One region of the Nitrobacter sp. MLSD-S21 genome, then DNA from elsewhere that is predicted to be linked to it. Evidence: riboswitches for the same ligand, from Rfam matches in the RefSeq annotation. Region 1 holds a riboswitch; the other holds the start of a gene.

Region 1 (14,654 bases):
CCTCCAGTTCCTCGCGAATGGTACGATCGTCAAGATCGTAACCCTTGCGGCGGACCATATCGATCGCGGTCATAATCATGCCCGGTGTGCAGAAGCCGCATTGCAAGCCGTGATGCTCGCGGAACGCCTCCTGCATCGGATGCAGCGAGGCCCCGTCAGCTGTGAGACCTTCGATGGTCTTGATCTCGTGCCCATCGGCCATCACCGCCAGCGTAGTGCATGACTTCACCGCTTTCCCATCGAGATGCACAATGCAAGCGCCACACTGCGAGGTATCGCATCCGACATGGGTGCCGGTGAGGTGCAGGTTCTCGCGCAGGAACTGCACCAGCAGCGTGCGGGGATCGATATCGGTAGTGGCCGGCCTGCCGTTCACGATCAGCGAAATCTTGGCCATTTGACACTCTCTACGGTCGCACGTCGGAAGGTCGCTCTTTACAATACACGATATGAGCGATGCCGATAATGGGTTCATACACGGCAACGCCGGTCACGCCGAAGCGGGTCTTTAGATAGGCTCTGAACCGCCTTTATCCCTGAACGACTTCGGCGAAGTTCGCGAAAAATTGGTCGGCCAGCTTTTTGGCCGTACCGCCGATCAACCGCTGACCCAGTTGCGCCAGCTTGCCGCCAGTTTGCGCCGCGGCTTCGTATTTCAGAAGTGTGCCGCCATTGTGATCGACCAGCACCACGGTTGCTTCACCCTTTGCAAATCCGGCGACGCCGCCTTCCCCCTCCCCTGCAATCTTGTATCCGTTCGGCGGGTCGAGATCGCTAAGAGTCACCTTGCCCTTGAAGCGGGCGGATACCGGACCGATTTTCATCCTGGCGACAGCATGGAATTGGTTCGCGTCGGTCTTGATCAAGTCCTCGCAACCGGGAATGCAGGCTTTCAAGACCTCGGGATCGTTGAGCTTGGCCCACACGCGATCGCGAGAGGCTGCGAGCTCGACTTCGCCGCTCATTGTCATCGCCATGAGCTTGCCTCCTTGATCGGCGGCCACACTGTTCGAAAGCGCTCACCCCTGACGTAGAGTACGACGGCCGCAAAAGAAAGAGGACAGCGGTGGAGAGCTCACGCATAAGCGTGGCGATTTTCGATGGTGAAACCGATCGCTCCCGACTAAAACGCTTGAGTCTGGCAGGAGAAACGACAATGCCCATGATCGATGCCGACGGCTGCCTGCTGAATGTTTCCGTCGACGGGCGCGACAGCGGCCCGACGCTGATGCTGTCGAACGCACTCGGCTGCACGCTGCAGATGTGGGAGCCGCAGATGGCGACGCTGTCGAAGCTGTTCCGAATCGTCCGCTATGACCGGCGCGGCCACGGCAAGTCCGGTGCGCCACCCGGCCCCTATTCGATGGAGCGCTTTGGCCGGGATGTGCTGGCAATTCTGGACGACCTCAACATCGCAAGAGCGCACTGGTGCGGATTATCCATGGGCGGCATGGTCGGCCAATGGCTCGGAGCAAATGCGCCGGAGCGGTTCGACCGGATCATTCTCGCCAATACGAATTGCTACTATCCCGATCCGACCAATTGGCACGCCCGCATCAAGGCAGTGAAGGATGGCGGTCTCGCTGCAATCGCCGACACCGTAATCAGCGGCTGGCTGACCGCAAGCTTTCGCGAACGCGAACCTCAGGTCACGGCGAAGATTAAAGCCATGCTGAGCGCCTCTCCGGTGGAGGGTTACATCGCCTGCTGTCAGGCGTTGAGTACCCTGGATCAGCGCGCGTTGCTGCCGCGCATCAAAAGCCCTACGCTCGTCATCGCCGGACGGCACGACCTGTCGACGCCTGTCGCGGCCGGTGAATACATCCGCAGCCAGATTCCTTCCGCCAACATGACCATCCTTGACGCCGCACATATCTCTAACGTCGAACAATCACACGCTTTCACAGAGGCAGTGGCCGGCTTCCTGATGCAGCAGTAGTCAAATGAACGCCCTGCAACCGATCACGCGGTCAAGGAAACCAGCACGATCGTTCAGGAACTGGCATTGGTCGAAGGATAGACTTCCGGTTGCGAAGGCCATCGTCTCACCGGCGGCGGATCGCGCTGGAACGGCGGCTCGGCCGCCATCAGGATGGCACCGCCAAGTAGCAATAGCAGTTCGGTCGCATGCAGGCGCACCGCGGCCATTTCGCCTACTCGTGACGCCATCACCATGCTGGCGAAGGCGATGAGGCTGCCGATGCCGAGCGCGAGCGCTAGTACCTCATCGAAGCTGCCTGACTTCCGGACCGAAGCGCGCGTGGTCATCACCAGGAACACCGCGAAGAACGCCACGACGGTCATCTTGCCGAGCGCCAGGAGCCAGGCCAAACGCACAAGGTCCATCGCCGCGAAATGGAGGTGGTCGCTGAGAAACAACGCAACCGACACATTGGCCAGGTCGTAAAGTCCGTGCACCGGCGACGCCACGATCTTGAAAGCGACGAAGGTCCAGGCAGGAACGAAATAGAGCGCCAGCAACGCTCCGTTGACGGTGCTGATGCGCCAGGAATTGGTCATGCGCCATCCCGCTAATCGCGTGGCCGCCGCGTCGGGAACCAGCGCGGCCTTGACGGTGATTAACGTCGGGTAAACCGAGCGGCGCAACGGAAACCCTTTGTTTACCTTAACAGTCCCGCCAGCCCTGTGGACAACGCCGACGCGAACGGAGGCACAATCCGGCCGCATCGATTGGATTTCGGGAGACTGGGAACTCTGATTTGACGGCTTTCCAGCCGGCTTGCCCGCCAAATTGCCGTTAGACTGGCCTTTTTAACGCCCACCCGCGCGACGAGCTGCTTCCGCTGAGCAAACGACGCCGAAGAAATACACAGCCGCCGGTCCCGCTGAAATTGCCGCGGTTGCCGCCCTCGATTCCCACTGTTAGACATTGATTCAAGACGCGCCGGTCCGGCTGCCGGAGCCTAGCATCGCGTCTGATATAGTCGCATTCGGATACGCAGATCACGGCAGCGCATGGACTATTTTGCCCAGCAACTCATCAATGGCGTCGTACTCGGCTCGATCTATGGGCTGATCGCGATCGGCTATACGATGGTTTACGGCATCGTCGGCATGATCAATTTCGCTCACGGCGACATCTTCATGATCGGCGGCTTCATCGCGATGATCACCTTCCTCATCCTGATATCGTTGGGCCTCTCCGCCGTGCCGCTGATCCTGCTCGTTATGCTCCTCGTTTCAATGGCCGTTACTGCCGTGTACGGCTGGGTTGTCGAGCGCCTTGCCTATAGGCCCCTGCGTCAATCGTTTCGACTCGCGCCGCTCTTGTCGGCGATCGGCATGTCGTTCGTGCTCTTCAATTTTTCTCAGGTTTCGCAAGGCGCGCAGGCTAAGCCCATTCCGCCGCTCATCACCGGCGGCTACACGCTTCACGATTCCGGAAATTTCGCAGTCCAACTATCCAATGTCCAGATCGTGGTGGTGGTTACCACCATCGTTCTGCTCGCGATCTTCAGTTTCATTGTGTCGCGCACGCGCTTCGGCCGCGATATGCGCGCGTGCGAACAGGATCAGACCATGGCGGCGCTGCTCGGCGTGAACGTCGATCGCACCATCTCAATGACCTTCGTGATCGGGGCGGCGCTCGCTGCCGTCGCCGGCATGATGTACTTGTTGTATTATGGTCTGGTTGATTTCTTCATGGGCTTCGTCGCCGGCATCAAGGCATTTACCGCCGCGGTTCTTGGCGGCATAGGTTCGCTGCCTGGCGCGATGCTCGGCGGTCTCGCGATCGGATTGATCGAGACCTTTTGGTCAGCTTACTTTTCGATCGAGTACAAGGATGTCGCCGCCTTCTCGATCCTGATCGTCGTCCTGATTTTCAGGCCGACCGGCCTGCTTGGCCGTCCCGAAGTCGAAAAAGTCTGACGGCCCGGACGTGTCAGCGCCCGCTCTGAGCCAACAAACCGCGGCGCGCGATCGTGGTGTCGTCTTCATCATGAAGAAAGCGGTCGTGAGCGCGGTCCTGGCGCTGGTGCTGTTCTCGCTCATGATCGGCATTCGTACAGAATCCGGCTCCTCGGGACAGTTGACCTACTGGACCCGGTTCGGCGAACTCGCGGCCACAGTCGGCGCGGTGTTCGTCGGCAGCATCATTGTCGAAACGCTAAAGCGCTGGATCGGACCCGTCGGAAGTGTCGAACTGCCAGCAACCGTGCGTCGTACGTTCTCGATGCTGGGTCGCCTGCTGACGCCGGCACTTCTGATTTTCGCTCTGCTGGTGCCGGTCATCTTCTACAATCAGCGTTACCTGCTCGACCTTGGGATCCTCGTACTGACCTATGTGATGCTGGGCTGGGGTCTCAACATCGTGGTCGGTCTCGCCGGGCTGCTCGATCTCGGCTACGTCGCGTTCTATGCGGTCGGCGCGTACTCCTATGCGCTGCTGGCGCAAAGCGGCTTGCCGTTTCCGCATTTCATGGAAACCTATCCCTACGTCGCGATCGACTTCCTGCAACTCGGGCCGTGGGCATTCTGGGTGCTGTTGCCGGTCTCCGGTCTGCTCGCCGCGTTCTGGGGCGTGTTGCTCGGCTTCCCGGTGTTGCGACTTCGCGGCGATTATCTCGCGATCGTCACGCTGGCGTTCGGCGAGATCATCCGGATGGTCATTCTCAACTGGCAGGAACTCACCGGCGGACCGAACGGGATCAGCGGCATCCCGCGCCCCTCCGTGTTCGGCATTCCCCTAACGCCGGGCGAAGATGGTTTCGCGGCGCTGATCGGCGTGCCGTTCTCGCCAACGCATCGTCTGGTTTTCCTGTTCTATCTTATCCTGGCGCTGGCACTACTTACGAACTGGGTCACCATCCGCCTGCGACGGCTACCTATCGGTCGTGCCTGGGAAGCGATGCGCGAGGATGAAATCGCCTGTCGGGCGCTCGGCATCAACATCACCACGACGAAACTCTCGGCCTTCGCCATAGGCGCGATGTTCGGCGGCTTTGCGGGCGCGTTCTTCGCAACCCGCCAGGGCTTCATCAGTCCTGAATCCTTCACCTTTCAGGAATCGGCACTGGTTCTCGCCATCGTCGTGCTCGGAGGTATGGGCTCGCAACTCGGCGTGGCGCTCGCCGCGATCGCAATGATCGGGGGATTTGAGTTGTTTCGCGGCCTTGACCAGTTTCGCATGCTGGTGTTCGGCGGAGTCATGGTGCTGTTGATGGTCTGGCGGCCGCGAGGTCTGGTCAGCCATCGCGCTCCAACCGTGTTCCTGCAAAAACGGACAGAGATATCGTCGTCGCTGGTGAAGGAAGGTCAGGGATGACGACGCCTGTTCCCATCCTCGCCGTCGATGGACTGATGATGCGCTTCGGAGGTATCCTTGCCATCAACGAACTGTCGTTCGCCGCGCAGCGCGGCCACATCACTGCGCTGATCGGGCCGAACGGCGCTGGCAAGACCACGGTATTCAACTGCGTCACCGGATTCTATCGGCCCTCGCGAGGCACCATGCGCCTGGTGCACGACGACGGCGCAACCTTCCGGCTCGATCGCCTGCACGACTTTCGCATCTGCAAATATGCCAAGGTAACGCGCACCTTCCAGAACATCCGCTTGTTTCCCGGCATGACGGCGCTGGAAAACCTGATGGTCGCGCAGCACAATGCCTTGATGCGGGCGTCCGGCTTCGGCCTGCTTGGCCTGATCGGCGCTCCGTCGTTCCGGTCCGCGGAGAAGCAGGCGATCGACTCAGCTCGCGACTGGCTCGACCGCATTGGCCTGCTGCAACGCGCCGATGACGCCGCGGGCAATCTGCCCTATGGCGACCAGCGCCGTCTGGAGATCGCGCGCGCAATGTGCACGCATCCCGCGCTGCTCTGCCTTGATGAGCCGGCCGCGGGGCTCAATGCCAACGAGAGTGCCAGTTTGAGCGAGCTCTTGCTGTCGATCCGCAGGGACTTCGGTACTTCGATCCTTTTGATCGAACATGACATGAGCGTGGTGATGGAAATCTCCGACCACATCGTTGTGCTCGACCACGGCGTCAAGATCGCCGACGGCACGCCACGCGCGGTGCGCGACGATCCGAAGGTTGTCGCGGCCTATCTCGGCGCCGACGAGGATACGGCTACCGCGGTCATGGAGGGCGGCGTATGAGCGCCGACTCGACGCCCCTGCTCGCCATTCAAGGGCTTCACGCCGCCTATGGCAAGATCGAAGCACTGAAGGGCATCGATCTCGACATCAAGGCCGGCGAGATCGTCGCGTTGATCGGCGCCAACGGCGCAGGAAAATCGACTTTGATGATGACCATCTTCGGTCGCCCCCGCGCCCGCGCCGGCCAGATCCTGTTCGATGGCCAGGACATCAGCTCCATGCCGACGCACGAGGTGGCCCGGTTGCGCATCGCGCAATCCCCGGAGGGACGGCGCATTTTTCCGCGCATGACAGTCGCGGAGAACCTGCAGATGGGCGCGGACGCCACGCCCGGCAGCAAGGCTGAGCGAGCTGTCAGCCAGGAGCGCGTGCTTAGGTTGTTCCCGCGCTTGCAGGAGCGTATGTCGCAGCGGGGCGGCACGCTGTCCGGCGGAGAGCAACAAATGCTGGCAATCGGCCGCGCGCTGATGAGCCGACCTCGCCTGTTGTTGCTGGACGAGCCCTCACTTGGTCTTGCGCCGCTGATCACCCGGCAGATTTTCAGCGCTATCCATACGCTGAACCGCGAGGACCATCTCACAGTACTGATCGTCGAACAGAACGCCAATCACGCCCTTCGCCTCGCCCATCGCGGCTATGTGATGGTCAACGGGTTGATCACGATGAGCGGCGCCGGCATGGAATTGCTGCAACGACCGGAAATACGCGCGGCCTATCTCGAAGGCGGCCGCCACGCCTGAGGTGAGCGCGAGTTTGCTGGGCGATGGCGCGCATGCCGAATCGCTCCCCTGACCGATGAGACCAAGTGGCGGTCACGGAGTGGCGCTCGAAATTTGTCCATGACACCGACCGCAAATCATCGGACAATGCCTGCACAATGGCAAACATGGCACCTGATCCGCCTCCGCGAGGACTGCTCGAATGAAATCATTGAAGCTGATCGGTCTGACCCTTTTCGCCTCGCTGGCGCTTTCGGCCACGACCTTCGCCCAGGATATCACAGTGGCGGTGGCCGGCCCGATGACGGGCAGCGAGTCCGCTTTCGGCCGCCAGTTGCAGAACGGCGCCGAACAGTTCGTTGCCGATGCCAACGATGCGGGTGGCGTGCTCAACAAGAAGCTGAAGCTGTTCATCGGCGACGATGCCTGCGAACCGAAGCAAGCGCGCTCCATCGCTGAAAGAATCGCAAGCCGGGGTATTCCGTTCGTCGCCGGGCATTTCTGCTCGTCGTCATCTATTCCGGCTTCCGAAGCTTACGCCGACGGCAATGTACTGCAAATCACGCCGGCCTCGACCAACCCGCTGTTCACGGAACGCAAGCTGTGGAACGTGCTGCGTGTCTGCGGCCGCGACGACCAGCAAGGCGTCGCCGCCGCTGAATACATCGTCGAAAACTTCAAAGGCAAGAACATCGCCATCCTTAACGACAAGACAACCTACGGTAAGGGCCTCGCCGACGAGACCAAGAAGGCGCTGAACAAGGCCGGATTTCAGGAGAAGATGTTTGAGTCCTACAATAAGGGCGACAAGGACTTTAACTCCATCGTCTCGCGGCTGAAGCGCGACAGCATCGATCTGGTTTTCGTCGGCGGCTATTATCAGGAGGCCGGACTAATCCTGCGCCAGATGCGTGATCAGGGCCTCAAGACCATCCTGATGGCGGGCGACGCCATGAACGACAAGAAGTTCGCATCCATTACCGGCCCTCTTGCCGAGGGTACACTGTTCACCTTCGGTCCGGACCCGCGCAAGAAGCCGACAGCCAAGGCGATCGTCGAGAAATTCAAGGCCAAGGGCGTCGATCCAGAAGGTTACACGCTCTACACCTATGCGGCGATGCAGGTGTGGGCACAGGGCGCTGCCAAAGCGGGCACGACGGATCCTATGAAGGTGATGAAAGTCATCAAGGCAGGCGCGTGGGATACCATTCTCGGCAAGCTGGAATTCGATGCGAAGGGCGACATCAAGCAGATGGGCTATGTCATCTACAAATGGGACGACAAGGGCAACTATGCCGAGATCGACCCCGCCATCTGAGCCGCGACATTCATCTCATCCTTGGCATCGTCCCCTCGAACGCGGGGAAGACTGCGCGCGTCATCCTACCGAGCGAGAGTAAAGCCAGGTGTCTCGTCCAATCATCCGAAATTCTGCAACGCCGGAAAGGTCTCCAGCAGCCAGATACTAGCGTTGGAGATCGTTCCGGTGAGAAACGCGATGCCGGTCAGCACCATGAGTACGCCAATTCCACGCTCTATCTTAGCGAGATGACGTTTCATCCGATTGAGCAGCGAAGAAAACTGTTCAACCATGAATGCCGCCAGCAGAAACGGAAGGCCGAGCCCAGCCGAATACACCGCAAGCAAACCCGCTCCCTTCACGACGGTGTCCTCTGCCGCCGCCACCGACAGGATCGCCGCCAGGATCGGCCCGATGCACGGCGTCCACCCGAACGCGAACGCAAGCCCCATCACATAGGCGCCCCATAACCCGACCGGCTTCGGCGCCGTGAGCCGTCCTTCGCGCATCAAAAAGCCGATTCGCGTCAGTCCGAGAAAGTGCAGGCCCATGATGATGATGACGATGCCGGCAACGATCGACAACTGCGCCGACCAAGCCCGGATCAGGCTGCCGATGAAGCTCGCACTGGCGCCTAGCGCGACGAAGACCGTGGAAAAGCCGAACACAAACATCAACGCGGCGAGCATCACGGCCCGCTTCGAGGCCTTCACTGTCTCGTCGTGAGAAACGTGTTCGATGGTAGTGCCGGTGAGATAGATCAGATAAGGCGGCACCAGCGGAAGAACGCAGGGCGACAGGAAGCTGACAAGGCCCGCGACCATGGCGGCGGGAAAGGAAACGTCGTGAATCATGCGGCTACTTGCCCTACCATCGCGCCACGATGCAAGGGCTTCGCTTCCTTCCGCGACATTTGTGATCAGGCGTGATCGATTGACCCCGACACGCCCGTGCCGTCATCTGACGGTCGGCCGTTTCCCATCGCCGCAAACGAGACCGAACCATGAAGAACCTTCTTACCGACATTTCCGGGGTCCGTGTCGGCCACGCAGACGACACGAAGCTGGCGTCGGGCGTCACGGCGGTGCTTTTCGATACCCCAGTCGTCGCGGCGATGGACGTGCGTGGCGGGGGCCCGGGTACGCGCGACAGCACCCTGCTCGACCCGGTCAATACGGTGGAGCGGATCGACGCTCTCGCGCTGTCAGGCGGCTCCGCTTTCGGGATCGAGGCCGGCGGCGGCGTTCAGGCCTGGCTCGCCGAACAGCGGCGCGGCTTTGCGATCGGCGACGCGGTCATACCCATTGTGCCCGGCGCGGTCGTGTTCGATCTCTTGAACGGCGGCGACAAGCAATGGGGTCGTTTTGCGCCCTATCGCGATCTCGGCTACGCCGCCGCAGCGGCTGCGGGAAACGATTTCGCACTCGGCAGCACCGGTGCCGGGCTCGGCGCTACGACCGCCAATTTGAAGGGCGGCGTCGGCTCCGCTTCGGCCGCCACGCCAAGTGGCGTGCGGGTGGCGGCGCTCGCCGTGGTGAACGCGGTCGGCAGCGTCACAGTCGGAGACGGCCCCTGGTTCTGGGCGGCGCCATTTGAATCCGGTGACGAATACGGCGGACGCGGGTTGCCGCCGTCGTTCACGCCGGAGATGCTGGCGATGCGATTGAAGGGCGGCGGGACAGCAAACGCTGGCGAAAACACGACGCTCGCCATCGTCATCACCGATGCGGTGCTTACCAAACCGCAAGCCAGACGGCTTGCGATCATCGCCCAAACCGGTTTCGCGCGGGCGATTTATCCAGTTCACGCTCCCCTGGACGGCGATATCGTGTTCGCTGCCGCCACCGGAGCCAAGCGAATCGATCCGCTCATCGGATTGACCGAACTCGGAATGATCGCAGCCAACACGGTGGCTCGCGCGATCGCACGCGGCGTCTATGAAGCAAAAGCACTTCCGTTTCTGAACGCATTGCCGGCATGGAAGGACCGGTTTGATCGATGATTCCAATCTGGCGTGCATAGGTCTTTCCGCCACCGAGGACGGCATGTAATTCATGTATAGTGTAAATAATTGTATTATTTTGTGTATTTAAGGTTAGTTTCAAGTATAGATTTAGACAATCTGACCGGCGGATACTCCTCGTGCGCACTGTCGCGCATCTCAGCAATGGAGAAACGTCATGAAGAGAATCCTCGTGCTCGCGTTCCGTCCCCCGACCCGGTGCTAACGCCGCTCATTGCCCCCGGACGCGGCTCATGTTACGCGGGGCTCTCTCAAGCTCCGCAGAAATTTTCGGAAACGTTCATGTCCCAGACTTTTGTGCCGCGTCCTCTCGTTATCGCACCGTCGATCCTGGCCTCCGACTTCTCGAAGCTTGGCGAGGAGGTTCGCGCCGTCGATCAGGGGGGTGCCGATTGGATCCACCTCGACGTGATGGACGGCCATTTCGTGCCGAACATCTCCTACGGCCCCGATGTCATCAAGGCGATGCGCCCGCACACGAAGAAGATCTTCGATGCCCATCTGATGATCTCGCCGTGCGATCCTTACCTCGAAGCCTTCGCCAAGGCCGGTTGTGATCACATCACGGTTCACGTCGAAGCGGGGCCGCACCTGCACCGCTCGCTGCAGGCCATTCGCGCGCTCGGCAAGAAGGCGGGGGTCACACTCAATCCCGCGACGCCGCTCTCCACCATCGAATACGTGCTCGACATGGTCGATCTGGTGCTGGTGATGTCGGTCAACCCCGGTTTCGGTGGCCAGAAGTTCATCTCCTCGGCGGTCGGCAAGATTCGGGATTTGCGTACGATGATCGCTGGACGGCCGATCGATATCGAGGTTGACGGCGGAGTCGGACCCGACGTTGCGGGCGAACTTGGCGCCGCCGGCGCCAATGCCTTCGTGGCGGGCTCCGCGGTGTTCAAGGGCGGCACCATGGAGTCCTACAAGGCGAACATGGACGCGATCCGCAGCGCCGCCGCGGCAGCACGGGGCGAAGTGGTCTGACGCAAACGCCGGTACCGGCAGCGTATAGTTCTCGCCCGCGCCCGGAGCAGGAAGGGTTGCAAGTCCGCCTGCCCCGACGGCTTGCTCGCATCGGCAACATACAGCCTCGAGAATGCAGACAAAGCAGATCTCGCCGGCGGCAACTTGTTGCTGCGGATATGCAACGCCACGAGGAAAAGCCGTAGCTGAGTCGCTCCGTCGATTGACATCGACTTTGTTCCCCCTCAAACAGATCGGCGACGGTTCTCCCTCGGGAGATCAAAAGGGAACGTGGTGCGGGATCATCCTAACGCCACGGCTGCCCCCGCAACTGTAAGCGGTGAATCTGCGTCACACGCCACTGGGATATCTCGGCCCCGGGAAGGCGACGCCAGGTAACGACCCGCGAGCCAGGAGACCTGCCGTCAACCCGTGGTCACACGCGAAGATGTCAGTCGGGGACTACAGACATCCGCTTCATCGGCGCCGGCATAGGCTCCCGTGAAACCTCGTTCGCTGTGACGTGCCACCGACGTCCTGCCGAGGTTCCCTCCATGTCCGCCTCCTCCTTGTCCGGGGTTTATCGCAGAAGCCTGCTTGCCTCCACCGTCCTCGCCTCGCTGGGATCGGTCGGCCTGACGACGCCTTCGTGCGCGCAGCAATCCGCCTCTCCCAATCTGCTGCCTCCGATCCGGATCGCGCCGCCGCCGGATAGAACGACAGATTCACGGCCGCCATCTCACCGCGCGGCGTCGCGATCGCGCCGTGTGGCCCGCTCCGCTCCTCGACACCCTCCTGTCACTGAGACGCCCGTTCCGGGCACGATGGGTTCGACCGTGGTCAGCCCCACGGGAGTGGTGACGCCTGCAAGGCAATTGGCAAGCTCCATCACCATCGTCACCGAGAAGGATATACAGACCCAGCAGTACCGCACCGTTCCGGATATCCTGAGGACGGCTCCCGGTCTGAATGTGTTGCAAGCCGGCGGACCGGGCGCCCAGACTTCGGTTTTCATGCGAGGCACGAACGCCAACCACACCAAGGTGATCCTCGACGGAATCGACATCGGCGATCCCGGCAACGCGAATGGCGCATTCGACTATGCGCATCTTCTTGCGGCGGACATTCAGCAGATGGAAATTCTTCGGGGCCCGCAAAGCGGACTCTATGGTTCCGACGCAATCGGCGGAGTGATCTCCATCATCACAAAAAAGGGCGAAGGTCCGCCGCGCGCCACCGCGTCAATCGAGTCCGGCTCGTTCAAAACGTTCAACCAGACGCTCGGATTGAGCGGCTCCGAAAAGAACTTCAACTACGCGGTCAACGTCGCCCATCTCCATGCCGGAGATGTTCCTGTCACACCGCCGGAGCTTCTCCCGCCCGGACGGCAAGCGATCGGAAACAACTATGACAACATGACCTATTCGACCAAGCTCGGCGTCGATCTCAATGAGAATCTGACCGTCAATTCGGTGGTCCGCTATACTGACGCGATGCTGCTGTTCACGGGCGACGGTGGATTTCCAAGCACGCCCAACGCCACCCAGAGCACACACGCCGTCCAGCAACTCTTCAACCGCGAAGAAGCCGTGTGGTCTCTGTTCGATGGGCGCGTCCAAAGCTACTTCGGTGTCAATTACACCAACAGCAGAGGCTACGACGCAGGTCCCGGCAGTCCGGTCACGACCACCACGGGCGAGCGCCTCAAGTTTGACTGGCGCACGGTGGCCGAAATTGCGCGTGACAACCATCTGGTCTTCGGCGCCGAGCATCAGACCGATCGCATCGACACCACCGATCTTGCCGCCAAGAACGGCAACAAGGCAGGCTTCATCGAGTTGCAATCAGCTCTCGCGAACCGCCTTTTCCTCGTTGCGAATGTCCGCCAAGATTCCAACGACCTGTTCGGCGAGCGTATGACCTACCGGGTCGCACCGGCGATCATTGTTCCAATCACGGAAACGAAACTGAAAGCAAGTTACGGCACGGGATTCAAGGCGCCTTCGCTGAGCCAGTTATTCCGGGACTTTCCAACCTTCAATTTCTTCGCCAATCGCAACCTGAAACCGGAAGATAGCCGCGGCTACGATGCCGGTTTCGAGCAACCTCTGTTCAACGATCGTGTGCGGTTCGGCTCGACTTACTTCCATAACGACATCACCAACCTGATCGACTACAATGCCACGTTCACATCGTTGGTGAACGTGAACAGCGCGACGACCGAAGGCACCGAAACTTTCGTTTCGGCACAGATCACCGAGCGTTTCGGAATTCGCGCGGATTACACCTTCACCCGTGCCGTCAATGCCGCCACCGGCATGCAGCTGCTGCGCCGACCGAAGGAAAAGTGGAGCGCAACCGCGACCTGGCTCCCCCTCGATGCATTGACACTGTCGGCGACCGTGCTCCGCGTCAACGACTGGATTGATGTCACCCGCGACGGTTCAATCTCCGGAATTGTAGCGCCGGGCTATACGCTGGTGAACTTGCGTGGCGACTATGCCGTCAATGACCAGGTCAAGGTATTCGGGCGGATCGATAATCTCTTTGATGCCCGCTACCAAAATCCGACCGGGTTCCTTGCGCCGGGCCTTGCGATTTTTGGCGGCATCCGGGTGGCAAGTTACGGGGTGCGATAACTCTCGACCTCTTCCCGACGAGGAGAAGTGAAAAGGCGGCGGGAGTCCACGCAACAAAGGGGTTCGCTAAAACTATTCCGGCTTTGATGAATCAAAGCCGGGCCTTTAGCTTTTTGTTTTGACGTGCTTTCTTTACACGAACAGGTCATTCATCCTCGGGTCAAGCCCGAGGATATGCTTCGCTCGAAACGCTGTAGTCTAATCGATCGGCCGTCCAGTCAGGGCAACGAGCTCGCGCACGAGACGATCGGACATCTGGCCGGTCACCGGCATCCGGCGAGCCTGCTCGAACTTCCGGATCGCCGCCTGGGTTTCGGGCCCGGCCGTTCCTGTCGGCTTAAATTGACCATAGCCATATTCCGTCAATATCCGCTGCACGGCGGCGACGCGGCGATTCGCATTGATAAGATCGGCGACGGGATCGCTATGCGACCCAGTCGTTTTGACGGGATTGGTGGGCGCTTCTCCCGCACTCGCGTGCTGTTCTGTTGTCCCCGTCTGATCCGCCTCGACTGGTCGAGGCCGCGGCAGCGGATTGCTCTGTTGCACCAGTGGCATGGTGACAGCCGATCCAAATATCGGCGACGGATGATGGCCGGCCTGCAGGAACATGGCGTTCGTGACGATCGCACCGATGGCGGTAAAAGCCAGGCACCCGGCAACCAGATCTTTCGGGCTATGCAGGAGCACGCGCATCGCGAGACCGCGTTCCTCGTCAACTTCGCTCTTCCTGGTTGCCACGCTGCGGCGGCGTGGCCGCATCACACCCTCTTCAACAATTTTTCTAGGCACTCTTCCTCACCCGGTAATCTTGATCCTGCTTGCCGGAGCGGGAGGCCGGCGTCAGCGTCGCGATGTTATTCGATGACGACTCCGCGTCGGGCACGAGT
Region 2 (14,654 bases), on a different contig from region 1:
GCCCTGCTCGGGCGAAGTGATGGAAGCGATGCTCGCATCGGGGATCGATTACACGATCTTTTTTTACAATCCGAACATCCATCCCCTGAAGGAATACCTGCTGCGCAAGGACGAAAACGTCCGCTTCGCGGAGAAGCACGGCGTGCCGTTCGTCGATGCCGATTACGATAAGGACAATTGGTTTGCCCGTGCCAAGGGGATGGAGTGGGAACCTGAACGCGGGGCGCGCTGCACCATGTGCTTCGACATGCGCTTCGAGCGCACCGCGCTCCATGCGCATGAGCATGGTTTCCCGGTGATGACCTCGTCGCTCGGTATCTCCCGCTGGAAGAACATGGCGCAGATCAACGACTGCGGCCATCGCGCGGCCGGACGTTATGACGGTCTCTCGTATTGGGATTTCAACTGGCGCAAGGGCGGCGGCTCGCAGCGAATGATCGATATCAGCAAGCGCGAGCAATTCTATCAACAGGAGTATTGCGGCTGCGTCTATTCGCTGCGCGATACCAATCAGCACCGCCGGGATCAGGGTCGTCCGCCGATCGTGATCGGGACGCAATTCTACCGGCACGGCGAGGATTCGGACCCGACATAAGATGCGCGGTGCCGGTTGACGGCCCGTGGACGGTGGCCCATAGGGTTGGCGTCGAGGTTCTCCGGGACAATTCAAGCCCGGAGCTAAGAGGGAAGCCGGTGCGCTCTGGTCCATGGGTCTTCGTCCATGGATCTGGGTAATGCCGGCGCTGCCCCCGCAACTGTAAGCGGTGAGCCGTGGTCCATCAGTGTCACTGGGAGCAATCCCGGGAAGGCCGGACCAAAGCTGAGACCCGCGAGCCAGGAGACCTGCCCCGACAACATAGTCGTCCTCGGGCGGGGTGTCCCGGTGGTGCGCTTGCGGTTTTCATGGCGAGCACCCCATGAATCCCATGCCGCGTCGCTAAGGCCCAGCCCCCAACATATGGGGTAAGCCGTGTCAGTTTCCTCTCTTCCTGTTGCTACGCTCGGCACGCCGCGCATCGGTCCGCGCCGTGAACTGAAGATCGCGCTTGAAAGCTACTGGTCGGGCAAGTCCGACGAATCCGCGTTACTTGAAGCGGCAGCCGGATTGCGGGCCGCGAACTGGGCGCGACAGAAGTCGCTCGGCGTCACTGTCATCCCGTCGAACGATTTCACGCTCTACGATCATGTGCTCGACACCAGCGTGATGGTTGGCGCGATCCCGGACATCTACGGATGGAAAAGCGGGCCGGTGCCGCTTGCAACCTACTTCGCGATGGCGCGGGGCGCGCAAGGCGAAGATCACGATTCGAGCTGCACGCATGGTCATCATGGCGACGGTCACGCGCATGGTGCGCCGGCGCAGGAGATGACCAAGTGGTTCGACACCAATTACCACTACATGGTCCCTGAATTCACCAGCGGCCAACGGTTTGAACTCTCGTCGCTCAAGGCCGTCGACGAATATCGCGAGGCCAAGGCACTCGGCTATCAGACAAGGCCGGTGCTGCTCGGTCCCGTCACTTATCTGAAGCTCGGCAAGAGCAAGGACGCGAATTTCGATCCGCTGTCGCTGCTCTCCGGCCTGCTGCCGGTCTATATCGATCTGCTCAAGCGCCTTGCCGCAGAGGGCGCCGCATGGGTGCAACTCGACGAACCCTGTCTTGTTCTCGATCTCGACGATGCGACCCGCAAGGCGTTGCGCGTGACATACGAACAGCTCGCGAGCGCTCTGCCGAAGCTGAAGATCATGCTGACGACCTATTTCGGCGGTCTGGGCGATAATCTCGATACTGCGTTGTCGCTGCCGGTCGCGGGCCTCCACCTCGACCTCGTTCGCGCTCCGGAACAACTCGACATTGTGGTGGCAAAGGCGAGGCAGGATCTGGTCTTGTCCCTCGGCGTGATCGACGGCCGCAATATCTGGCGCGCTAATCTCCCCGTATTGCTCGATCGTCTGGAATTCATGGTCGCCAAACGTGGCATCGATTGCGTGCAGATCGCGCCGTCCTGCTCGCTCCTGCATGTGCCGATCGACGTGGCGCTGGAAGCCGATCTCGATGCCGAGTTGAAGAGCTGGCTCGCGTTTTCGGTGCAAAAGATGGCTGAACTGGCGACGCTGGGTGAAGCCCTGGCCAGCGGCCGCGCGTCGGTTGCCGATGCGGTGGATGCATCCGCGAAGGCCGCGATGGCCCGCAAAATGTCGCCGAAGGTTCACGACGCGAAAGTTGCGGCGCGGATCGCAGCCGTCACCTCGGACATGGCACGGCGCAAGCGCGTGTTTGCAGATCGCGCGAAATTGCAGCGCGAACGCTTCGGCCTGCCGTCGTTCCCGACCACCACGATCGGTTCGTTCCCGCAGACCGCCGAGGTTCGAAAGGCGCGTTCGGCGCACGCCAAGGGGGCATTGAGCGACGCCGACTACGAGACGTTCCTGCGGGAGGAGACGGCACGAACCATCCGCTGGCAGGAAGACATCGGCCTCGACGTGCTCGTGCACGGCGAGTTCGAACGCAACGACATGGTGCAGTATTTCGGCGAGCAGCTGTCCGGATTCGCTTTCACCAGGTATGGCTGGGTGCAGAGCTACGGCTCGCGCTGCGTTCGTCCGCCGATCCTGTTCGGCGACGTGTCCCGGCCCAAACCGATGACCGTCGGCTGGTGGAAATACGCGCAATCCCTGACGCCGAAGCCGATGAAGGGCATGCTCACCGGTCCCGTCACTATTCTCAACTGGTCGTTCGTACGCGATGACGTGCCGCGTCGTCTCGCCTGCCGGCAGATTGCACTTGCTATCCGCGACGAGGTCGCGGACCTGGAGGCAGCCGGAGCGTCGATGATCCAGATCGACGAGGCCGCGCTGCGCGAAGGGCTGCCGCTGCGCCGGTCCGAATGGAAGATATATCTCGACTGGGCTGTCGAATGTTTCCGTCTGTGTGCGAGCGGCGTCGCCGACGCAACGCAGGTTCACACGCACATGTGCTACTCGGAGTTCAACGACATCATCGACGCGATCGCGGCGATGGATGCTGATGTCATCTCGATCGAGACGTCGCGCTCCAAGATGGAGCTGCTCGACGCCTTCAAGACCTACAAATACCCGAACGAGATCGGTCCCGGCGTCTACGACATTCACTCACCGCGGGTGCCTGCGGTTGATGAGATGACCGGCCTGCTCAAACTTGCACGCCAGCGCCTTTCCGACAGGCAGATCTGGATCAATCCGGATTGCGGGTTGAAGACCCGCAAGTGGGAAGAGGTCAGGCCGGCGCTTGTCAACATGGTGGAGGCGGCGAGGCTGATGCGTTAACGCGCGGGCCGCGGACGATCGGCTGCGCCGAACGCGCATATATAGGGAGAGAGATGTGCCCGGCCGTCTCTCTCCCGGCGGTTACGACGTGTGCGCTCCGTGTGCAGTGAGCGATCGAAAATGCGGGAAACCTCGTATGAAGACGAAGAATTGAGCGTACTCGGCGAGACCTGACGATCTGAATGCACAAGACAATGCAGGCACAACGGTCGCGAATGCTATCACGAGTAATGGCGGATTGATCCAAAACAACGCCGATACGCTAACCCTGTCGGGGAGTAACACCTATACCGGCACGACGACAGTGAACGCCGGCACACTCTCGGTGAACGGTTCGATCGTATCGTCGTCGCTGACGACGGTGAATGCAGGCGGCACGCTGGGCGGCAACGGCATCGTCGGCAACACCACAATCAATGGCGGCACGCTGTCGCCGGGCAATTCGATCGGCACGCTGACGGTAGCTGGTAATCTCGTGCTGACTGCGGCGTCGACCTACATGGTCGAAGTGTCGCCAACCGCGTCAGACTTCACTCATGTGACCGGTTCGGCGACGCTGGGTGGAGCGACCGTGGCGGCGCAGTTCGCTCCCGGCGCATACGTCGCGAAACGCTACACCATTCTCACCGCCGATGGCGGCGTCAGCGGCACGTTTTCAGGCCCGGTGAACACCAACCTGCCGACCAACTTCAAGAGCTCGCTGGCTCATGACGGCAACAATGCCTATCTCGATCTGACTTTGGATTTTGTCCTGCCCAGCGGTCTCAATCGCAATCAACAAGCGGTTGCGACCATGCTGACCAACTTCTTCAACAGCACCGGCGAGACTCCGTTGGCGTTCGGCGCGCTGTCGCCGCAGGGGTTGACGCAGGTTTCCGGCGAACTGGGTACCGGCACTCAGCAGGCGACATTCAACGCGATGAACCTGTTCATGGGCGTGATGACCGACCCGTTCATGGCCGGACGTGGCGGCGATGGCGCATCATTCATTCCGACGGCCTATGCGGACGATACCACCGCACTCGGCTATGCCGCCAACGGGAAGACGCGCAGCGCTTCGGAGCGCGATGCCTATGCCGCGATTTACCGCAAGGCGCCTCCGTAGGCGCCGACCTTCGGTCAACGCTGGAGCGTTTGGGCGGCGGGCTTTGGAGGTTCGCAGACCACCGACGGCAACAGCGTTGTCGGCTCTAACACCGCGACCAGCAGTGTTTATGGTGGCGTCGTCGGCGCCGATTACCGAGTATCGCCGGATACGATGTTTGGCTTTGCAATGGCCGGCGGCGGAACCCAATTCCGCGTCGACAACGGGTTCGGCACGGGGCGCTCCGATCTATTCCAGGTCGGTGTCGATGCGCGTCACCGTATCGGAAATGCCTATTTCAGCGGCGCGCTGGCCTATGGTTGGCAGAACGTCACCACGGATCGCATCGTGATGGCGAATGGCATCGAGCGGCTGCGTGCGAATTTTAACGCCAATGCTTTCTCAGGGCGCCTCGAAGGCGGCTACCGCATTGCCACCCCATTGGCGGGCATCACGCCCTATGCCGCGGGGCAGTTCACCAGCTACGATCTGCCGGCCTATGCCGAGCAGGGCGGCGGCGGCAATCTGTTCGCGCTCACCGATGCTATCTTCACATTGCGTGGCCGCGCGGCCTGGGCTCATAATTTCGGCACCAATCCCTCGATCTCAGCGACGTTCCAGTCGCTGCCCGGCGCGTCGTTTGTCGTCAACGGCGCGGCGCAACCCGCCAACGTTGCACTGGTAACGGCTGCCGCTGAAATGAGCTGGGCCAACGGCTTCGCGGTCGCCGGCACCTTTGAAGGCGAGTTCGCCAACACGGTCGAGAGTTATGCCGGAAAAGCGGTGCTAAGGTACTCTTGGTAAGCGGCATCGTTTCAGAAGCCGTATCTGAAGAGGGGGGCGCTTTCTAAACACCCTCGAACTCGGCTTTCGATCGCGCCAAGGCCAGGGTGGCCAGAAGCAATCGGCTCATGGGAACGATGATCGATCAGGCAACCATGATAAGCGAACCAACGATGGGCGCCGCTTGATAGGCTGTGCCCCCCACAATCACGAGGGCTATTCCGGCTGGAAGCAGAATGCCGCCGAAAATGTGAAGCCAGCCCTGAATCCGGGCCAGCGTTGTTCTGTCTGCGGCCGGATCATCCTGTAGCAGAGGCCGAACAGAAACAGCAGGACGCCGCCGACTAGGTTGAGGTGGGCATGAGCCGGCGCAAGGACGAAGTTCTGCTGGATCCCCATTGCGATGCCAGCAATCATGCCTACAAGAAAATCACGACACTGGCGTAATCGTTCGCTCATTCACAAACTAACTTATCTCTTCATCAGGCGTCGTCCAAACCGATCTATATCAATCGGCCCACGAAGCGCCGGCAAGCCTTCGGCCGATTCTTGATAGATAGACTTTCGCTGCGAGCCACCGCCCGTCGAAACGGTCCCAAAAACTGAATCGTGTCTGGCGGTGCGAGTCCACAGACGCGCCACGATCCGTCGCCTTGTGCTCGCCTGCCAATTGCATGAAAAACTTAGGTTCTGATACAAATATTGCAGCTCGTGAATTTTTGGTAGCGTCATTCGTTGGCATTTTCCCGTGGAGATTGAGAAATGGACTTTGAAATGGTTTTCGCAGCCGCATTGCTCACTGACGACATACTCGCTGCAATTCATGACCTGCATGCCTACGCAAACGGCGGTGGAACGTCCATTAGCCGTAACAGACTTCGCGAAATCGTCGATAAATACGTGACCTATGACGAGAAGGATTTTGCAGAACTTCGCAGGGATGTGGATTGGAGCGCTGTTGTATCGTATTGGCGCGAAGCGGTCGCGCACATGGAAGAGGCGATCAAGGGAGAAGTTCCCGTGTACAAATAAGTCTCGGGACAAATTCGAAAGTGCGCCATTTCGCGCGAAGCGGTCGATTGCGCCGGCGCAAATGCTACGAGACGAGATGCCGAGCAATGGCGTGAGCTAAGGGGCATATCGATGCAGTGGAAGCAGTACCGACGACGCTGACAGCGGTGAGTTCGCGAGTGCGGTCTTGCTAAAAGTATGGTGAACCGCCAAGGGATCATCGGCACTTTAAACGGCGCGCGACGTGCTGCTCTGCTCGCGTTCGCGTGCTATCAGGATAGACGCCGTGAATCACCCTACCTATATCGCAGTGCCTCACAACGTAATCTGCTTGCAAGCGTCCCAACTTCGTTGAAGGGCGATTCCCGTGAACACGGTGGGGCCGATACGGCAGTTAACCCATTCACTCTTTGGTGCCCTGGTTCGTCCGTGCTGGCAACCCGCGAACATGTTCGCGGTCCGCTTCATCCGATCTCAGATGACTGACTCGGGCTATGGATGCGTTCGGCAAGTTCGTGCAGGCATTCCACCGCGTGGCTACGTTCCACACCTTGCAAAGTGGTCAACCAATCTTCAACGGCGCACATCACACCGAATGAAACTTCGTGGTCCGAGAACTTCTCGAAGCTCTGCAACTTGCTCAGAAATAGCTTCGTTTGATCTTCAACGATCTCTGAGTTCCAAACGATATCTGAGTTCCGCATAGCATTCTTCCTTTTGGGTCGACTCGATTGTTACTTCAAAAGGCAAACGTGGCAGAACAATAGCGATGAAGTCGATGAATGACTCACGAAATATTACCCGAGTATCCTTTCTATGTAGCAGAGTTGTGCAACGATTTGGTTAAGTGCTCGTTCCATCTGGATCTGGAATCTCTTTAGCGTTTCAAACACAATGCTCCTAGTCGCGAACTATGCGCTTCCTCCTGTTCAGCGCAAGCCGACGAAGAAATAGAAAACCTGTGCCGGGAACGTTGTGGCGGTGAGCGCTCGTTTTGCCGCCTTCGTCGTTCAGATGGCGTTTGGCGCCTGTTGGATCGTTGCTCTGAGAGAGAGAACCTGCCTGATCGGGACTGCCGGCCCGGTACCAACACTGGGGGGATGGACCGGCAGCCCCTAGCCGGACGCCTCCCGGCTCTCCGATCATATTCGAAAGATCACCAGAGAATCCATGCGACGATCCGTCATCTTGGCGGCGATGGTTCGTGATGACGGCCGCGCAACTGCGCGGCGCTGCATACTTCAAGGCGATGTCTGCGGCGACCTGTCAGTGTCACGATGGCCCCGCGATACAACATCCGTAGGGATGTTGTGATGATGTCGGTGCAATCCATGTTCGCAATGCGGCAGGTCTGATCGACCGCAGCACCTGAGTTTTCGTTTTACCGATTTCCTTCCGCGACATGGCGATGTACTTGTCGATTGCATCGCCCAGCGTGGAATGCGTTCAAGTCCACAGCGCTTCTTCATCCGCGCCTGTAAGATATTGGTTAGAATGAAAAAACCCGCAAAAAGATACGAATCCATATTTAGTGTCGCCCCGATGATGGAGTGGACCGATCGGCATTGCCGCGTGTTCCATCGCCTGCTCGCGCGCAAGGCGCGGCTCTATACCGAAATGCTCACGACCGGCGCGGTGATTCATGGCGCGCGCGATCGGTTGCTTGGGTTCAGCGACGTCGAACACCCGGTCGCGCTCCAGCTTGGCGGATCGAATCCGGTTGATCTCACTACTTCAGCAAAGATCGGCGAGGATTTCGGTTACGACGAAATCAATCTGAATGTCGGCTGCCCGTCAGACCGGGTGAAGGACGGCCGGTTCGGGGCTTGTTTGATGGCTGAGCCGGACGTCGTTGCCGAGACTGTCAACGCCATGAAACGCGCAGTGTCTATTCCGGTCACCGTGAAGTGCAGAATCGGAATCGACAACCAGGATCCGGAAACAGGCCTTGACACATTCGCGCGCAAGGTCAACGACGCCGGCGTCGATGCGCTGATCGTCCACGCGCGGAAAGCCTGGCTCCAGGGATTATCTCCGAAGGAAAACCGTGATATCCCGCCGCTCGATTATGACAGGGTTTACCGGTTGAAGGCCTCGCTTCCCGACCTGCCTATCATTGTCAACGGTGGCATCGGCGGGATCTCGGAAGCGAAACAACATCTGGCGCATGCCGATGGCGTCATGCTGGGTCGCGCCGCCTATCACGAGCCGCGGCTTCTGCTGAAAGTCGATACCGAGCTCTTCGGCGAGGCAGCTCTGTACGCGACGATGAAGCGTGCGCTGGAGGCCATGATACCCTACATCGAAGATCAACTGGCAGGCGGCGCGCGGTTGCATTCCATCACCCGGCATCTTGTCGGCGCGTTTCATGGCGTGCCAGGGGGGCGAGCGTTTCGACGCTATCTTGCCGAGAACGCTGTGAAGGCCGATGCCGGTGTCGATATTCTGCGGGAGGCGATTGCGCTGGTGGATGAGCTTCCGGCGTATTCCGTAAACGTGGATAGCTCGGGGCCGGAACGCGCTGCTCAGAGCGCGCGCACGATCAGGACCATCACCAGCACGCCGAAGCTCGCCACGTCGGCATAGCTGGTCCGACATAAAGCGGAAGGAATACTCTTCGGGCGACTGCGAGGCTCTCGGCCTGCCGAACGAAAAATCGGAATCTTTATCCGCGCGACATGCCGCTACGTCGCGTTCGAGAAGTATGACCACGTTTATATTCCAGGTTCGTCAACAAAGGCGGCGATCTGACGATTACGCCAGCATGGCATCGAGAGCCGGTGTGGTCAGTTCAGTGACGGCATCGCCGTGCCTAAAGAGGACAAGCGCCGCAAGCTCGTGCTTGACGGCGAAATCGACACCGGCGTCCGGTCCCAGCACCATCAGCGCCGTGGCGTAGCCATCCGCTTCCATGCACGAGCGATGCAGGACCGTCGCAGTCATCATGCCGTTAGCGATCGGCCATCCGGTTCGCGGATCCAGGGTGTGGGAGAAGTGGTCCGCGCCGCGTGTGAAACCGCGTTCGCATCCGGACGTCGCGATCGCAAGCTGGTGCAATGCGACCAGAATCGGTTCGGCGGCGACATCGGTCGTCGACCGCTCCGGTCGGTCGATCTCGACCCACCACGGGCTGCCGTCCGGTTTGACGCCGTTGCCCCGCAATTCGCCGCCGATCTCTACCAATGCGTTGTGAATCCCAAGCTCGCCCAACGTTTCCGCCACCAGATCGACCGCAAATCCTTTGGCGATGCCACAGAGATCAAGCGGTCCGCAATTGGATCGCCGCAGGCGTCGGGCGCTGGTATCGAGGTCAAGCTGTTGCCATCCGCATTCTCGGTGGCGTCGAGCAACCTCATCCGGCGGTGGTGGCGAGACGCGCGAGCCGCTCGGGCCAAAACCCCAGAGATCGACCAGCGCTCCCATGGTGGGATCGTAGGCGCCGCCGGATTCCGCCGCGATGCGCAGCGCGCTCGCCATGACGCGGCCGAACTCCAGTGGCAGATTCTGCCATTGGTTCAGCGCCAAGCGGTTAAACCGGCTGATGTCGGACTGGCTTTCCCACGGGCTCATCTGCGCGATCACGCGCTCGAGGGCCAGCGGAATCATCCGATGCACCGTTTGCACGCTGGTCGACGAGCCAACAAACTTGACCGACCAGGTGGTGCCCATGGTCGAGCCGGCCAGCTCTCGGATGCGCTCGCCCGCAGGTGCAGCGTGCGGCATCTCCGGGATTGTCGGGATAGCCACACGCCGCGTGATCGACACCGTCATTGGCGTGGTTACTGCGGCAGCACTTCGACCGTGGTGATGTAAGTGCTGCGGCGCTGGGCGTCCTTGATCTTGCTCTTGTCGTCTTGCACTGATGCTTTCATCCAGTAGAAACCGGGATCCGGGAAGGTGATGCTGAAGGTGCCGGTCTCGTCGGTCGTTGCCTTGCTCTCGTTCAGTGTATCGCGATAGCGGATTCCGCCGGGAACAATTTCCACCGCTACACCAGTGGCGGGCTGGCCGTCCATTACGAGACGGAACGTCGCCTTCTCTCCAACCATCAGACTGTTCGGATGCGTCACCGGGATCATCTCGAGTCCGACGCCGGTTGGTTTCAGTGTGTCAACTGAGGGCTTCCCCGATGTAACGAAGGATTCGATTCGGCTGCGGTTTTCCGTGACCTTTACGTCGGTCGCCTTGGCGGGAATGGCCTTGGCTAGTTCGTCAGGCTTGCCGCGCCAGCGCTTGTTCTCTCCGTCCAGTTTATAGCTGGCGAACAGACCCTGCTGGGTCAACATCAATTTGTAGGTGCCGGGTTGCGCCAGTTTGAAATCGAAGGTGTTGCGGAAGTGGCCTTTAGTCAGATTCTCCGGCGCGACGGCTTTGCCGTCGGGGCCCTCGATCGTCAGGTTGTCGAGCGGCAACGGGTTATGCTCAAAATAGAAGAGGTCGTTGGAGATGGCGCCATCGACCGTGACCCAGAGGTCAGGGCCGGACAGCACGGTTGCCGATGGCAGCAGCCAGGGGCGGTGAGCCTGCGCGGGCAGGGCAAGCAGCGAGACCGCCGCAGCGATCAATGCGAACTTGAGGTGGTTGGTCATGGCGAAATCCTTTCCATGAAAGCTGTGAAAGCGATAAATGCACGGCGTCTTCGTAGGCGCGGATCAGAGCGTTTTCGAACGACGTGAATACCGGCTCTCGTGAAGAAAACGCGTCAGATCGAATTGAGAAATTTCGCTTCTGATTTCATCAGAAGCGAAAGCTCTATGGATTCAATTTCAATGTGACCGTGCCAAGCTCACGTTCACCCTTGGCTTCGCTGGTTGCCGGGGCTTTCGGCGGCCATTCGAATGGGATTTTCAGCAGCTCACGGCCGCCGACTTCGCGAGCGGCCTCGATGACGAGCTGGTATTTGCCGGGGGTCAGTCCTTCGAGCGGTTTGCCGGCGCTATCAAACTTGATCTGATGGGTACCGGGCGCGCGGGTTGGACTGGACAATCCATCGACGGGCATCGTCAGTTCGCGGCCCGAGCGGCGCCACCACTGCCGCATGTCCTTGAGCCACTTCGTACCCTCGTTTTTCTTGTGGTTGACGTCGTACCACACGGCGAGGTTGGTGATCTTGCCGCCGTCTGCCTGTTCCACCCACATGGCGATGTAAGGCTTATGGTACTCGGCGACGGCGAGCTGGGGAATATCTATGCTGATCGTCGCCTCGGAGGCCAGCGACGAGCCTGCGGCAAGGGTCGAGAGTGCGGCGGAAATCAGGAGACGCATTGTTTACCTTCTAGCCATGAATGAGAAAAACAACGAGCAGGGTCGGAATAATCAGTCCCATGGTCACGACGGGCCAGGTGGCCGGACGTCGTTTGGCATGAAGCTGCAGAAGCAACAGGCCGGTGAGGCAGAAAATGATTGCGGCGGCGGCAAACACGTCGATGAACCAGCTCCACGCCTTGCCCGTGTGGCGACCCTTGTGCAAATCATTGAGATAGGCGATCCAGCCGCGGCTGGTGACCTCATACGACACCGCACCACTGTCGCGCTGGATGCTGAGCCATGCGTCGCCGCCAGGCTGAGGCAGGGCGACATAAACCTCATCGGGCGACCATTCAGTGTCGCGTCCGGCGGTGTTGACGTTGACCTCGCGCCGCAACCACTCGCTGATACTCGGCGGCAGAGCCGCCTTGGTTTCGCCTGGATCAGACGTCAGGTCGGCGATCAGCGCTTGTGGCAGTTGTGCCTGACGCATCGCAACCGCGGGCTTGGATTCGATTTGACCGGCATTGTTCAGCGTAATTCCGGTCAGGGCGAACAGCAACATACCGATCAAACAGAGGCCTGAGCTGATCCAATGCCACTGATAGAGCTGATTAATAAAGAAAGCGCGACGCTTCTTTCGCTGCCAGAGTTCGTTGCCCTCGACAGTCAATCGATCCGGATTGTCCATTTATCTCGTCGCCGGGCCAGAATTCCGCAAATTCAAGAGGCGCGGGCGGCACCCCTCAGGTAGGCGAAAATTGTTTAGCGAAGCCGACCTGGCTTTACTACAGCACAAAATTAGGTTTGTTCTAAACTGAGTGCCCCGTTCCGAGGCGCACGAGTTTCCCCGGACATTGGCTGGCATAGTTTTGTTGCGGTTTGACCATCGAAGAGGGGTTTGATCGAGCCCCTCACCCTTCCCGTCCGGCTGACAGGCCGAGGCTAAGCGCAAGGCGCGACGCACTGGAATGACGCCCGCATTTTTTCTATATCATCCCCGGTTCCGGTTCCAGAATTCGCGTATTCTTTGCAAACCTATGATGTGAACTTCAGTCTCAAAGAGACACCAGCATCTTATCGTGTGAGTGGTTCAGAACTTCGCTTGACCGGATCCGCGGAAACAACAATTTCAAGTTTCTGAATCACGCTGATTTTTGCGTCAAGTTGATCGAGGGTAAACAATATGACTTCGACAATCGACAAGGATGGTGCGGCCGAAAGCCGGGTGTTTGAAGCGGATGTGGCCAAGCTGCTCCAGATGATGGTGCACTCGGTTTATTCCGACAAAGACGTGTTCTTGCGGGAGTTGATTTCGAACGCGGCCGACGCTTGCGAGCGTCTGCGTTATGAAGCGATCAGCGATCCCACATTGCTGGCAGACGAGACCAGGCCGCAGATTTGCATAACCATTGATGCGGAACGGCGGCAACTGACGGTCGAGGACAACGGTATCGGCATGAGCCGGGACGAGATGGTCGACGCCCTCGGAACGATCGCCCGGTCAGGCACTAAGGCTTTCATTGAGCAGGCTCAGGCCGCAGAGTCGGGCGACGGCGTCACTCTGATCGGTCAGTTCGGGGTCGGCTTCTATTCGGCCTTCATGGTGGCGGATCAGGTCGATGTGATCTCACGGCGTGCGGACGCCAAAGAGGCATGGCGCTGGTCATCGGATGGGAAGGGCACATTCACGGTTACGCCTGTGGATGAAAGCGAAGCCCCTGCGAGAGGAACCCGTGTGACGCTTCATCTTACCGAAGACGCCACGGGATATACTGATCGGTTGAAGCTTGAACAAATGATCAGGGAGCAATCGGGTCATGTGCCGGTCCCGATCGCACTTGTCGAGAAGCCCGGCGCCGCTCCGACCGAGATTGCCGATGGCGCGGCGCTTTGGACCAAGCCGCGCGGCGAGATTAACGCTTCCGAATACGCCGATTTCTACCGCAGCGTCGCAGGCCAATTCGACGAACCCGCGCTGACGGTGCATTTCCGCGCCGAGGGACGACAGGAGTTCACGGCGCTCCTGTTCGTACCGCAAAACCGGCCTTTCGATCTGTTCGAGCCGGACAAGAAGCAGCAGCTCAAACTTTACGTGAGGCGCGTTTTTATCACTGACGATGCCGATCTACTGCCCCGCTATCTGCGATTCGTGCGCGGTGTCGTCGACTCGGCGGACCTTCCGCTCAATATCTCGCGCGAAATGATTCAGGAAAGCCCGATCCTGGCCGCAATCAAGAAAAGCATCACCGGCCGTATCCTCAGCGAACTGGAGAAGCTTGCCGACAAAGACGCGGAGGCTTACGGGAAAATCTGGGAGGCCTTCGGTCCGATGTTCAAGGAGGGCATCTACGATGCCGCCGACCGGCGCGACACCATCCTGGGGCTCTCACGCTTCAAGACCACGGCCGGATCGTTGCGAAGCCTCAAGGACTATGTCGGCGCGCTGAAGGAAAATCAGACCTCGATCTACTATCTCGCCGGGCAGGATGCCGCGCGTCTCGAAGCTTCGCCCCATCTGGAGGGCTTTCGCGCCCGCGGCGTGGAGGTCCTGCTGCTGTCCGATCCGGTCGACAGCTTTTGGGTCACGTCTGGACCGAGCTTCGAGGGAAAGCCGTTCAAATCCGTGACGCAGGGAGCGGCGGATCTGGCGGCAATTTCGCGCCTCGACGCGAGCCCCGAGCCTTCGCAGGACGTCAGCGCTGGTGTCGCGGAGTTCCTTGCCTTCCTCAAGACGACACTCGCGGACCTGGTTTCGGACGTTCGCTCGTCCGAGCGTCTCACCGACAGCCCGGTCTGCCTTGTCGCGTCCGAGTCAGGTTATGATCGGCAACTGGAAAAAATTCTCGTCGGTGTTGGACAATTGGCCGGCGTATCCAAGCCGGTGCTCGAGGTGAATCCGCGTCATCCGCTGATCGCTTCGCTGGCAGCGCTCGGGGAAAGTGATAGCGAGTTCAAGGAGGACACCGCGCGAATGCTGCTCGACGACGCGCGCGTTCTCGACGGCGATCGCCCCAGTGATGCACTTGAGTTTTCCAAGCGTCTTGCCCGCATTGTCGAGCGGGGACTGCGTCGTTCGACCGCGGAGGGTAGCGATTGATGGATGCTCGATGTGAGCGATCAAACCTGTAAATGATTGTGCGGCGGGCATGGCTATGGCGTTTCGAGCGAAGCATGTCCTTAGGCTGACCCGAGGATGGAACGGTTCGCGTGAAAAAACGC

Evidence for each region. Region 1 has a riboswitch for cobalamin ahead of AC1RT6_RS00605 (TonB-dependent receptor plug domain-containing protein). Riboswitches for the same ligand answer to the same signal wherever they lie in the genome.
Region 2: another riboswitch for cobalamin. It lies ahead of metE (5-methyltetrahydropteroyltriglutamate--homocysteine S-methyltransferase); the one in region 1 lies ahead of AC1RT6_RS00605 (TonB-dependent receptor plug domain-containing protein).

Annotation. Positions count from the first base shown of each region.
Region 1 covers NZ_JBXASZ010000001.1:135,490-150,143, reverse strand. The annotation lists gene AC1RT6_RS00665 ((2Fe-2S)-binding protein) at 1-397, opposite strand, end outside; gene AC1RT6_RS00660 (SRPBCC family protein) at 531-977, opposite strand; gene pcaD (3-oxoadipate enol-lactonase) at 1,157-1,939, shown strand; gene AC1RT6_RS00650 (hypothetical protein) at 1,993-2,520, opposite strand; gene AC1RT6_RS00645 (ABC transporter permease subunit) at 2,977-3,891, shown strand; gene livM (high-affinity branched-chain amino acid ABC transporter permease LivM) at 3,962-5,287, shown strand; gene AC1RT6_RS00635 (ABC transporter ATP-binding protein) at 5,284-6,120, shown strand; gene AC1RT6_RS00630 (ABC transporter ATP-binding protein) at 6,117-6,860, shown strand; gene AC1RT6_RS00625 (branched-chain amino acid ABC transporter substrate-binding protein) at 7,042-8,157, shown strand; gene AC1RT6_RS00620 (cytochrome c biogenesis CcdA family protein) at 8,259-8,993, opposite strand; gene AC1RT6_RS00615 (P1 family peptidase) at 9,143-10,141, shown strand; gene rpe (ribulose-phosphate 3-epimerase) at 10,445-11,146, shown strand; cobalamin riboswitch at 11,372-11,566, shown strand; gene AC1RT6_RS00605 (TonB-dependent receptor plug domain-containing protein) at 11,680-13,764, shown strand; gene AC1RT6_RS00600 (peptidoglycan-binding domain-containing protein) at 13,963-14,526, opposite strand; gene AC1RT6_RS00595 (sensor histidine kinase) at 14,549-14,654, opposite strand, start outside.
Region 2 covers NZ_JBXASZ010000003.1:624,311-638,964, reverse strand. The annotation lists gene AC1RT6_RS13050 (epoxyqueuosine reductase QueH) at 1-595, shown strand, start outside; cobalamin riboswitch at 633-865, shown strand; gene metE (5-methyltetrahydropteroyltriglutamate--homocysteine S-methyltransferase) at 971-3,307, shown strand; gene AC1RT6_RS13040 (autotransporter-associated beta strand repeat-containing protein) at 3,546-4,412, shown strand; partial or broken gene AC1RT6_RS13035 (autotransporter outer membrane beta-barrel domain-containing protein) at 4,452-5,195, shown strand; gene AC1RT6_RS13030 (hypothetical protein) at 5,391-5,591, opposite strand; gene AC1RT6_RS13025 (hypothetical protein) at 5,937-6,206, shown strand; gene AC1RT6_RS13020 (hypothetical protein) at 6,650-6,889, opposite strand; gene dusA (tRNA dihydrouridine(20/20a) synthase DusA) at 7,680-8,771, shown strand; gene AC1RT6_RS13010 (FAD:protein FMN transferase) at 8,940-9,956, opposite strand; gene AC1RT6_RS13005 (DUF4198 domain-containing protein) at 9,965-10,774, opposite strand; gene AC1RT6_RS13000 (DUF2271 domain-containing protein) at 10,938-11,450, opposite strand; gene AC1RT6_RS12995 (PepSY-associated TM helix domain-containing protein) at 11,461-12,123, opposite strand; gene htpG (molecular chaperone HtpG) at 12,619-14,532, shown strand.